Regions from separate parts of the Variovorax sp. Soil_C_17 genome, predicted to be linked through region 2. Evidence: riboswitches for the same ligand, from Rfam matches in the RefSeq annotation. Region 2 holds a riboswitch; the other holds the start of a gene.
The links. A riboswitch is a leader RNA that binds a small molecule or an ion and turns the genes downstream of it on or off. The one in region 2 is predicted to bind glycine.

Region 1 (5,144 bases), on a different contig from region 2:
CGCGACCTGAGTCTGGGCCGCGAGCTGCGTGCGCACCGCAGGGTCCTTCAGGGTCGCGCCGATGGCCTTGTGCAGTTTCTGCACGACGTCCTCCGGCGTGTTCTTCGGCACCATGAAGCCGCTCCAGATCTTGTAGCTCAAGTTCTTCAGCTCCTTGCCTTCGCTCGCGGTGGGCACGTTCTTCAGCAGCTCGGAGCGCTGGGTGCCCAGCTGCCCGATGACCTTGAGCCGGCCCTGCTCGGCCAGCGCGCCCATGGCCGCGCTGTAGACCAGCACGGCGAAGTCGACCTGCCCGCCGCCGAGGTCCTGCAGCAGCGGCGCATTGCCCTTGTAGGGTGCGTGCATCAGCTTGATGCCGGCATCCTGCTGCACCTTCTCCAGGATCAGGTGGTAGAGCGAGCCGACGCCCACGCTGCCGTAGGAGAGCGGCTGGTCGGTCGATTTGCGGGCCAGCGCGATCAGCTCGTCCACGCTGTTGGCCGGCAGGTCCTTGCGGGCGACGAACACCATCACCGCATCGGCCACCGGATGCACCAGGCGAAAGTCCTCGGTCTTGAGCTTCACGGCCGCATTGGCCAGCGGCGAGAGGATCACCTCGTTGGCAGAGCCCTGGAAGATGTAGTGGCCATCGGGCGGCGCCGCCAGCACCTTCTGTGCCGCCATCGCACCGCTGACGCCGCCGAGGTTCTCGACCAGCACCTGCTGGCCCAGCTCCTTGCCCAACGGGGTGGCAAAGATGCGCGCCAAGGCATCGGACGGCCCGCCGGCAGGATACGGGACCATCAGGGTGACCGGCTTGGCGGGGTAGCTCTGGGCGAAGGCCGCGCCCACGGCCAGCAACAGGCCACAGGCGAGGAGATGCGAACGCTGGAAGAACGATGTCATCGGTGGAACTCCGGGTGGGGCGCCGGCGCGATTGCCGGATGCGGACGAATGCTAGGAGCGGGTACTGTTGACGTCCAATGCATTGTTGGCTGCATTAGCATGAGTTCAATGCAGCTCTTCGCAGGCCTTCGCCATGACGCTGGTCCAACTCAGGCATCTGATCTCGCTGGCCCACACAGGCTCCTTCAGCAAGTCCGCGCAGGCCTTGCATCTGACCCAGCCGGCCCTGAGCCGCAGCATCCGTGCGCTGGAGGATGAGCTCGGCATGCCACTGTTCGACCGCGTGGGCCGCAGCAACGAGCTCACCGCCTTCGGCCGCGAGGTGCTGGAGCGCTCGCGCCACCTGGTCTCCGAGGCCGACGAGCTGCGCGACAGCGGCCGGCGGCTGCGTGAAGGGGAGGGCGGCACGGTGCGCATCGGCATGGGCTCCGGCCCGGGCGCGATGCTGATGACGCCCTTCCTGATGCACATGGCGAAGCATCACCCGAGGATGCGCGTGGCGGTGGCGCGCGGCGGCACAGATTTGCTCGTGCAGTCGCTGCGCGAGCGCAGCCTCGATGCGCTGGTGGTCGATGCGCGCTCGCTGGAGCCGGCGCCCGATCTCGAACTCGGCCTGGTGCGCGAGATGCGCGGTACCTTCCTGTGCCGCCGCGGCCATCCGCTCGCGCGGCTGCGTTCCGTGGCTTTCGAGGCGGTGCAGCGCTACCCGATCGCCTCCACGCCGCTGAGCGACGAGGTGGCGCGCACCCTGGTCGAGGCCTACGGCCCGCAGGCGCATCCCGCGCACTGCGTGACCCTGCAATGCGAGGAGGTCCCCAGCCTGGTGGAGGTGGTGCGCCAGAGCGATGCGGTGCTGCTGGCCATCCGCGCGGCGGCGCCCGGCCTGGTCGAGCTGAAGATGGATCCGCCGATGGATGGCGTGGCGCGCTTCGGCCTCGTCACCCTGCGCCGGCGCACCGAGGCGCCGGCGCTGGCCATCCTGCGCGCGCTGATGCAGGCGCTGATGCGCGACTGAGCCTCAGGCGCCGGCAAAAGCGAAGTCGACCTCGGGCTTCAGCCCGCTCACGATGCGCGCGATCGATCTCCCCGAGCCGCAGGCGTGGGTCCAGCCCAGCGTGCCGTGGCCGGTGTTGAGGAACAGGTTGGGCAGGCGCGTGCGGCCGATCAGCGGCACATTGCTGGGCGTGGCGGGACGCAGGCCCGTCCAGAACTGCGCGCGCGACGTGTCGCCGGCACCGGGGAAGAGCGCTTCCACGCGCCGCACGATGGCCTCGCAGCGCACGCGATTGAGGTCGCGGTCGTAGCCGTTGAGCTCGGCCGTGCCCGCGATGCGCAGCCGGTCGCCGCTTTCCGAGGTGTAGCGCGAGAAAACCAGCTTGTACTCGTCGTCGGTCAGCGAGACCTGGTGTGCCTTCGTGGCGTCCTTCACCGGCAGCGTGACCGAGTAGCCCTTGGCCGGGTAGATCGGCAGCCGGATGCCCAGCGGCGCGGCGTAGAGCGGCGACAGCGAACCCATCGCCAGCACGACGGCATCGCCGCGGATGCGCTGGAAGCGGCCCTCGCTGTCGGTGGCCTCCACGTGGTCGATGCGCCCGCCCGCCTCACGCAGTGCGGTGACGGTGTGGCTCATGAGGAACTGCACGCCGTCGGCCGCGGCCAGCGCGACCAGCTCGCGCGCGAAGCGGTTCGCATCGCCCGACTCGTCCTCGGCCGTGTAGGTGGCGCCGGCCAGCTGGGGCCGGATGTGGGCCAGCGCCGGCTCGATGCGCACCGCCTCGTCGGCCGAGACCACGCGGCGCTCGCAGCCGAGGGCCCGCATCTGCTCGGCCGGCTTGAGCGCGCCGTCGAACTCCTTCTGCGTGGTGTAGAAGTGCAGGATGCCTTGGGTGCGCTGCTCGTACTGCAGTCCCTTGTCGCGGCGCAGCTGCTGCAGCAGATCCCGGCTGTAAGTGCCCAGGCGCACGATCTGCTCGATGTTGCGGCGGGTGCGCGCCGGCGTGCATTCGCGCAGGAAGGCCAGGCCCCAGAGCCACTGGCGCAGGTCGCCGCGCAGGCGGAAGAGCAGCGGCGCATCTTCCTTGCCCAGCCATTGCAGCAGCTTGAGCGGTGCGCCGGGATTGGCCCAGGGCTCGGCATGGCTCACCGAGATCTGGCCGCCGTTGGCGAAGCTGGTTTCGGCGGCCGGCTTGGCCTGCCGGTCGATCACGGTCACTTCGTGGCCGAGTTGGCGGAGGTAATAGGCCGAGGTGACGCCGAGCAGGCCGGCGCCGAGAACGATCACGCGCATTGCAGGAACCTTTCAGGTTGCAACGCTCGGACGCGACGAAAGCAATGGAAGCTCGTGAAAAAGAAAAAAGCAACCGGCGCACGCGTCCGAGTTGCCGCTCCCCCTGTCCTCGGTACCTGAGAGATTCATCCGCTGCGCCCGCAGCGGACTTGCTCCTTCGGTGCGTCGCGTGGCGCGACGGCTCTCCAGACGGCTTTGACAGTTGGTGCAGTACAGGCTCGTGGTTGCGAGCCGACCTGAGCGTTTATGGGAGTTTGCGCCTTCGGTGGGGCCGCCTCGCAGCGGCCCGCTCTCCTGCAGTGGGGCGGATTGTAGGCGGCCCGGGCCATGTCACCAAGCGTGGCTGCGGGTGCCCTGCCGCCTCGATCTCGATCGCCTCAGGCCCGGCGAAGTCGGGTGAAGAGCTCGAACTCCCAGTTGCGCATGCCCAGCAGCAGCGTGTAGCCCTCGCGCTCCTTGGGCGAGAGCTTCTGGTCGGTCTGGTGCTGCTGGGCGAAATCCTGGGCCACGCGTTGCAGGCGGTCGAGGAAGGCCGGGGCCAGGCTCTTGCTGATCGAGCCGTGCACCAGCAGCAGGCCCTCGGCCGGCCCGTCGAAGCCGCCGCGGTAGTAGTCCAGCACCACGTTTTCGCGGAAGAAGTCCATCACCGGCCCGTGGGGGCGCCAGCGGAAGGTCTTGGCGAGCTTGAGCCGGTAGCGGTTGAGTGGTCGCAGCTCGATGATGCCGATGCGGTCCAACTGTGCCAGGTAGCCGATGCATTCGGCCTCGCTGATCCGGTAGGCGGCGACGATCTGCTCCAGCGTCCACTGGCTGAGCACGCAGATGGCCAGGAGCAGCAGCTTCTTGTCCTTGACCACCGCCTTTTCCTGCTCGAGCGTCAGCTCCTTGAGCAGCGGCTGTGCATCGGCGACGCGCCGCGCCAGTTCGGCGAAGTCGATTTTCAGCGCCCGGCAGATCGCATCGACCCGCGTGAGCGGCATGTCGCCCTTGGCGAGCATGCGCTTGACGCTGGACTCGGCCATGTCCAGCGACTTGGCGAGGTCCGCATAGGTCATGTGGGCGGTCTTCAGCTCGTTCTTGAGAGCCTGGACGAGGTCGATGGTGGTGCTCATGGATCGGGTATTGGTTTTCGATACCGGCGGGCGTGAAAAAGTACTCCGTATCGATTCTCGATGCTCCTTCGGAGGTTGACAACCTACATTCCGCCGCACCGACCTCTCACCGGGAACCGCCATGCCCCTCACGCTCCTCTCCCCCCGCGAACGTGTTCTGTTCTTCTTCTTCGCCTTGCTTCTGCTGCTGGCAGTCGCCGGGCCATCGCTGCCTTCGCCGGGGACGGGTGGCGCCCCCTTTGCCGATGAGCGCGACTGGTTCGGCCTTCCCCACGCGATGGACGTGCTGAGCAACCTGCCCTTCGCGGCGCTGGGCGTCTGGGGCTTGCGCTGGCTCCACTGGCACGACCAGGCGCACGAGCACGTGCAGGACGCGGTGCCGCTGCACCACGCGGTGGCCCAGCCGCCCGTCAACCTGCTCGACTGCGCCTGGATGTTCTTCGCCGGCCTGGTCATCACGGCCGCCGGCTCGGCCTTCTACCACCTGCAACCCGACGCCCTGCGCCTGGCGGCGGACCGTGCCGGAATGACGGTGGCCTTTGCCGGGCTGATCGGCTGCGCTGTCTGCGAAAGGGTGAGCGCGCGCGCCGGCTGGCCGGCGGCCTGGTTCGTGCTCGGCTCCGGCTTGCTGGCGGTGGCCGTCTGCCAGGAAACGGGCAACGTGATGCCGTGGGCACTGGTCCAGTTCGGCGGCATGCTGCTGGTGCTCGTGCTGGCGCTCGTCCGGCAGCCCGCACCGGGCGCCATCGGCCTGCGGCTGGGCTGGGTGATCTTCTTCTATGCGCTGGCCAAGCTGTTCGAGCTGTCCGACCGTGCCATCTACGAGGCAACGCATCACCTGCTGGCCGGCCACAGCCTCA
Region 2 (5,144 bases):
TGCTCGGCGGGCGCGAAGGGATGGATGTCCGCGAACTCGGGCCAGGTGATGGGGATCATCTCGCTGGTCGCGTTGAGCTTCATGGTGCAGCTGCCGAGCGGGATCATGCTGCGGTCGAGCGCGAGGTCCTTGTCGGAGAGGCTGCGGATGTAGCGCAGCATCGCGGTCTCGCTCTTGTGGGTGTTGAACACCGGGTGCGCGAGGAAGTCGCTGCTGCGGCGCAGGTCCAGCGGGATGCGCGAGCCGACCGTGGCCGAGAGCTCCTCGAAGCGCGGCATCGGCGTGCCGGCGGGCACGAACAGGGCCCACAGGGTCTCGATGTCGGTGCGGGTGCTGGTCTCGTCCAGCGAGATGCCCAGGTGCTGCTGCAGGCCCTGGCGCAGGTTGATCGATGCGGCTTGGGCGCGCTCCAGGATCTTCGGCGTGTCCTCGCCGGTCAACACGGTGAGCGTGTCGAAGGCGGTGGCGTTGGCCAGCTCGCGGCCCATCTGCTCCAGGCCCTGCGCCAGGATGGCGGTGAGAGCCGCCACGCGCTGCGCGATGCGCGTGAGGCCTTCGGGCCCGTGGTAGACCGCATACATGCTCGCCACCACCGCCGGCAGCACCTGCGCCGTGCAGATGTTGGAGGTGGCCTTCTCGCGGCGGATGTGCTGCTCGCGCGTCTGCAGCGCCAGGCGGTAGGCCGGGCGGCCCTGCGTGTCGACGCTGACGCCCACCAGCCGGCCCGGCAGCGAGCGCTTGAACTCGTCGCGGCAGGCCAGGTACGCCGCATGCGGGCCGCCGTTGCACAGGGGCATGCCGAAGCGCTGCGTGGTGCCGCAGACGATGTCGGCGTCCCATTCGCCGGGCGGGGCCAGCAGGGTGAGCGCCAGCAGGTCGGCCGCCACGCAGAAGGCGGCGTCGCAGGCGTGGGCATGGCCGGCCAGGGGGCGCAGGTCGTGCACGTGGCCGGTGGTGGCCGGGTACTGCGCCAGCGCGCCGAAGAAATCGCCGCCGGCCATCAGGTGCGGCAGCGTCTCGGAGACGGTGCTGACCTTGACCTCGATGCCCAGGGGCGCGGCGCGCGTCTTGATGACCTCGATGGTCTGCGGATGGCAGTCGCCCGAGACCAGAAACACCTTGCTCTTGCTCTTCACGCTGCGGCGTGCGAGCGTCATCGCCTCGGCGGCGGCGGTGGCCTCGTCGAGCATCGAGGCGTTGGCGATCGCCATGCCGGTCAGGTCGCACACCATGGTCTGGAAGTTGAGCAGCGCCTCCATGCGGCCTTGCGAGATCTCGGCCTGGTAGGGCGTGTAGGCCGTGTACCAGGCCGGGTTCTCCAGCAGGTTGCGCAGGATCACGCCGGGCGTGTGGGTGCCGTAGTAGCCCTGGCCGATGAAGTTGCGCGCCACCTTGTTCTTCGCCGCGATGGCGCGCAGCTCGGCCAGCGCGCCGGCCTCGGTCACGGGCGCGGGAAGCTGCATCGGATGGCTGCGGCGGATGGCCGGCGGCACGATGCCGTCGATCAGCTCGGCGCGCGTCTTCGAGCCGACGGCAGCGAGCATGCGCGCTTCGTCCTCGGCCTCGATGCCGATGTGGCGGGCGATGAATTCGCCGGCATTCTCGAGATCGGCGAGGGTGGGCAAGGAGGGCAGGGAGGACTTCGGCATGGAGAGGCTCAGGGGAGGGGGAACAAACGCGGCGGCTGTCGGCTTTTCAGTTTTCGTCGGCGAACTTGTCGTAGGCGGTCTTGTCGAGCAGGGCATCGAGCTGGGCGGGGTCGGTGATCTTCATCTTGAAGAACCAGCCTTCGCCTTCGGGCGCGCTGTTGGCCAGCGAGGGGTCGGCGCGCAGCGCCTCGTTGACCTCGGTGATCTCGCCCGCGACCGGCATGAAGACGTCGGCCGCGGCCTTGACCGACTCCACCACGCCGGCGACTTCGCCCTGGGCATAGCCCTGGCCAACCTCCGGCAGGTCGACGAAGACCACGTCGCCCAGCGCATCCTGCGCATGCAGCGTGATGCCGACGGTGGCGTTTTCGCCTTCGGCGTTGACCCACTCGTGGTCCTTGGTGTATTTGATGGTCATTGGCATGGCTCCTGGGGAAGGGGAAAGAACGAAGAACAAATAGAAACTAGCCGCGCCAGTAGCGTGCCGGCACGAAAGGCAGGGTGCTGACTTCCATCGGCACCGGCTTGCCGCGCACGATGGCTTGCAGGCGGGTGCCGGGCTCGGCGTAGGCGAGGGCGACATAGCCCATGGCGATCGGCCGGTCGACCGTGGGGCCCAGCAGGCCGCTGGTCACCTGGCCGATGGGCAGGCCTTCGAAGGACTCGAGCAGCGTGCCGTCGCGCACCGGCACGCGCTCCAGCGCCACCAGGCCGACGCGCTTGCGCTTGAGCGTCTCGTGGTCGAGGCGGCCGGCCGTGCCGCTGTCGGCCGTGAGCTGCGCCAGCACCCGCGCCGCGCCGGGAAAGCCGCCCTCGCGCGCACCGCCGCTGCGGCGCACCTTTTGCATGGCCCAGTTGAGCGAGGCCTCGACCGGGGTGGTCGTGGTGTCGATGTCATTGCCGTAGAGGCACAGGCCGGCTTCGAGGCGCAGCGAATTGCGCGCACCCAGGCCGACGGGCTGCACCTCCGGCTGCGCGAGCAGCAGGCGGGCCAGCGCCTCGGCATCAGGGGCGGCGACCGAGATCTCGAAGCCGTCCTCGCCGGTGTAGCCGCTGCGCGTGGCGAAGGCCGCGATGCCGCCGATCTGCACCTTGCCGCCGGTCATGAAGACGAAGCGCTCGATGCCGGGCGACAGGCGCGCCAGCACGGCCGCGGCCTGCGGGCCCTGCAGGGCGAGCAGGGCGTTGTCGGGCAGGGGCAGCACCTTGCAGCGCTGGCCGATCCTGGCCTGGATGTGGGCGATGTCGGCGGCCTTGCAGGCGCCGTTGACGATGACGAAGATGGAATCGCCGCCCTCGTTGAAGAACATCAGGTCGTCGAGGATGCCGCCTTCGTCGTTCAGCAGCAGGCCATAGCGCTGCTTGCCGGGCGCCAGGCCGATCACGTCGACCGGCATCAAGGTCTCGAAGGCGGCAGCGGCATCGGGCCCGACCAGGCGCAGCTGGCCCATGTGCGAGATGTCGAAGAGGCCAGCGGCCGTTCGCGTGTGCCTGTGCTCGGCCATCAGGCCGGCGGGATATTGCACCGGCATCGAATAGCCCGCGAAGGGCACCATGCGGGCGCCGAGCTCCACGTGGAGGTTGTACAGCGGGGTCTTTTGCAGATCGTCGGGAGCAGAGGCCAAGGCACTCTCCATCAGGGGCAGTCCAGATCCATGGCGGCAAAGCCATGGGCCACCCCTGCTGTCCGCTTTACCTGAGAGATTCGCCCCACGATCGGGGTTTGCTCCTTCGGTGGGCAGGCGCCATCAAAAGCGAAGCGCCGCCTCTCTCCAGCAAGGAAACGCCCGAAAAACGGGCGCCTCGTCAGTCCTTTTGCCTGAGCGTTCGGGCCCGTTCTTCGAGGGGCCCTGCGCCTTCGGCGGCCCCGCGCTGCGGGGCTCTCTCCTGACCGGGTCGAGTGTAAGGGAAACCGCGCCTACGACCGCTCCAGCCGCAGCCGGCGCAGCAGGAATTTCTCCCACAGCTTGTCCGAGAGGAACTGCAGGGAGCGCCGCACGTGCTCGCGCAGGTTGCGGGCATCGTAGGGCGAGCGGATGTCGGCGCCTGCCTGGCGCGCGCGCAGGCTCAGCATGTGTTCCGAGAGGCAGCAGCGCGCCTTCATGCGCAGGTCCTCGAAGTTCTCGGCGCCGAGCGGGCTGGCCTTGTGCCATTCGTGATCCCATTTGAAGCGGCGCCGCTTCTGCTCGCCCTCGCCGTCGTCGCTGATCAGCCAGGCGGAGACGAAATCGACATACGCCTCGCCCACATGGTCGCGGAACACGCCGCGGCCGGGCTCGAACTGCTCGTTCACCAGCGAATCCAGCAGCGCGTTGCCGGGCGAAAGCGTGCCCAGCCGGTGGCGCAGGGTGTTGTTCATCGCGAAGCAGTAGGTCGAGACCCATTCGAGCAGCGGCCCCATGGGGGTCATCGTCGAGCGCGGGAAGTCGTTGATCTCGCCGAAGAGCCAGGGGCCCGGATGCAGGGCGAGCTTGCGGATCTCGCCGCCGAAGCGCTCGAGCCGCCGTTCGCTCCAGGCGTGGTTGAGGGCCACCGTGTCGTTCGAGAAGATCCACACGTCGGGCTGCTCGCCGCGCGCGAGGAGGGTCTCGACGCCGGTGTCCCAGCCGGAGAACTCGCGGTTGCTGTTGTCGCCGGTGACCACCAGGCCTTGCGCGGAGTTCGTGCCGGTCGCGCTTTCGGCAGGCGTGGCGCTGGCGTTGTCGACGATCACGCTGGAGAAGCGGTCGCCATCCTGGGCCAGGCGGATTCGCAGCTTGTCCAGCACCTGGAGCGAACGCTCGCGGTGCTGGTCGCCGAATTCCAAGTGAACGAAACCGTAGCTTGTCATTTGCCTTCAGTGGAGAGAAGAAAAGAGAAGCGGCGGGTTGTCGCCCCATGCGTCCCCGCCGGTTGCGGCCGCATGAAGATGTTACCGCCTGAACGCGGAAACGGCGACACAGACTGCGCGAGGCAGCCGCAACTCTCCAAGCCTATTCAAGAACGAGGCGTGCTGCGTGTCAGCCAAGGCGCCGTGGCGGGGTCCATGCTGTAACCCTTGTTTTCAGCGCACGGCTGCGGCCCCCCACGCGGGGGCTACTTCGCGTAGACCAGGTCGCGCAGCCCCAGCGAGATGCCCGGCACGTAAGTGATGACCATCAGGCAGGCCAGGATCACCAGCACGAAGGGCACCAGGTGCGTGACGATGCGGTCCAGCGAGATGCGCGCCACGGTGCAGGCGGCGAACAGGTTGACGCCGAAGGGCGGCGTGATCATGCCGAGCGCCAGGTTGACGACCATCACCAGCCCGAAGTGCACCGGGTCGATCCCGAAGTGCATCGCCACCGGCGCCAGGATGGGCGCCAGCACGATGATGGCCGCGCTGGTCTCGATGAACATGCCGATGACGAACAGCGCCGCATTCACGCCCAGCAGAAACAGGGCCGGCGACTGCAGCACGGCCTGCAGCCAGTGGCCGATGGCCTCGGGCACGCCGGCGCGCGTGATCAGGAAAGC

Region 1: linked by a shared signal. The riboswitch ahead of AC3A6Y_RS06490 (D-amino acid dehydrogenase) and the one ahead of gcvT (glycine cleavage system aminomethyltransferase GcvT) in region 2 are both predicted to bind glycine.

The regions. Positions count from the first base shown of each region.
Region 1 covers NZ_JBDGIT010000001.1:1,343,321-1,348,464, forward strand. Annotated here, with positions in the region: gene AC3A6Y_RS06480 (tripartite tricarboxylate transporter substrate binding protein) at 1-885, opposite strand, end outside; gene AC3A6Y_RS06485 (LysR family transcriptional regulator) at 1,019-1,900, shown strand; gene AC3A6Y_RS06490 (D-amino acid dehydrogenase) at 1,904-3,172, opposite strand; glycine riboswitch at 3,266-3,371, opposite strand; glycine riboswitch at 3,376-3,479, opposite strand; gene AC3A6Y_RS06495 (helix-turn-helix domain-containing protein) at 3,550-4,284, opposite strand; gene AC3A6Y_RS06500 (hypothetical protein) at 4,406-5,144, shown strand, end outside.
Region 2 covers NZ_JBDGIT010000002.1:549,047-554,190, forward strand. Annotated here, with positions in the region: gene gcvP (aminomethyl-transferring glycine dehydrogenase) at 1-1,649, opposite strand, end outside; gene gcvH (glycine cleavage system protein GcvH) at 1,696-2,067, opposite strand; gene gcvT (glycine cleavage system aminomethyltransferase GcvT) at 2,114-3,286, opposite strand; glycine riboswitch at 3,323-3,435, opposite strand; glycine riboswitch at 3,451-3,549, opposite strand; gene AC3A6Y_RS11255 (hypothetical protein) at 3,568-4,479, opposite strand; gene AC3A6Y_RS11260 (TRAP transporter large permease) at 4,725-5,144, opposite strand, start outside.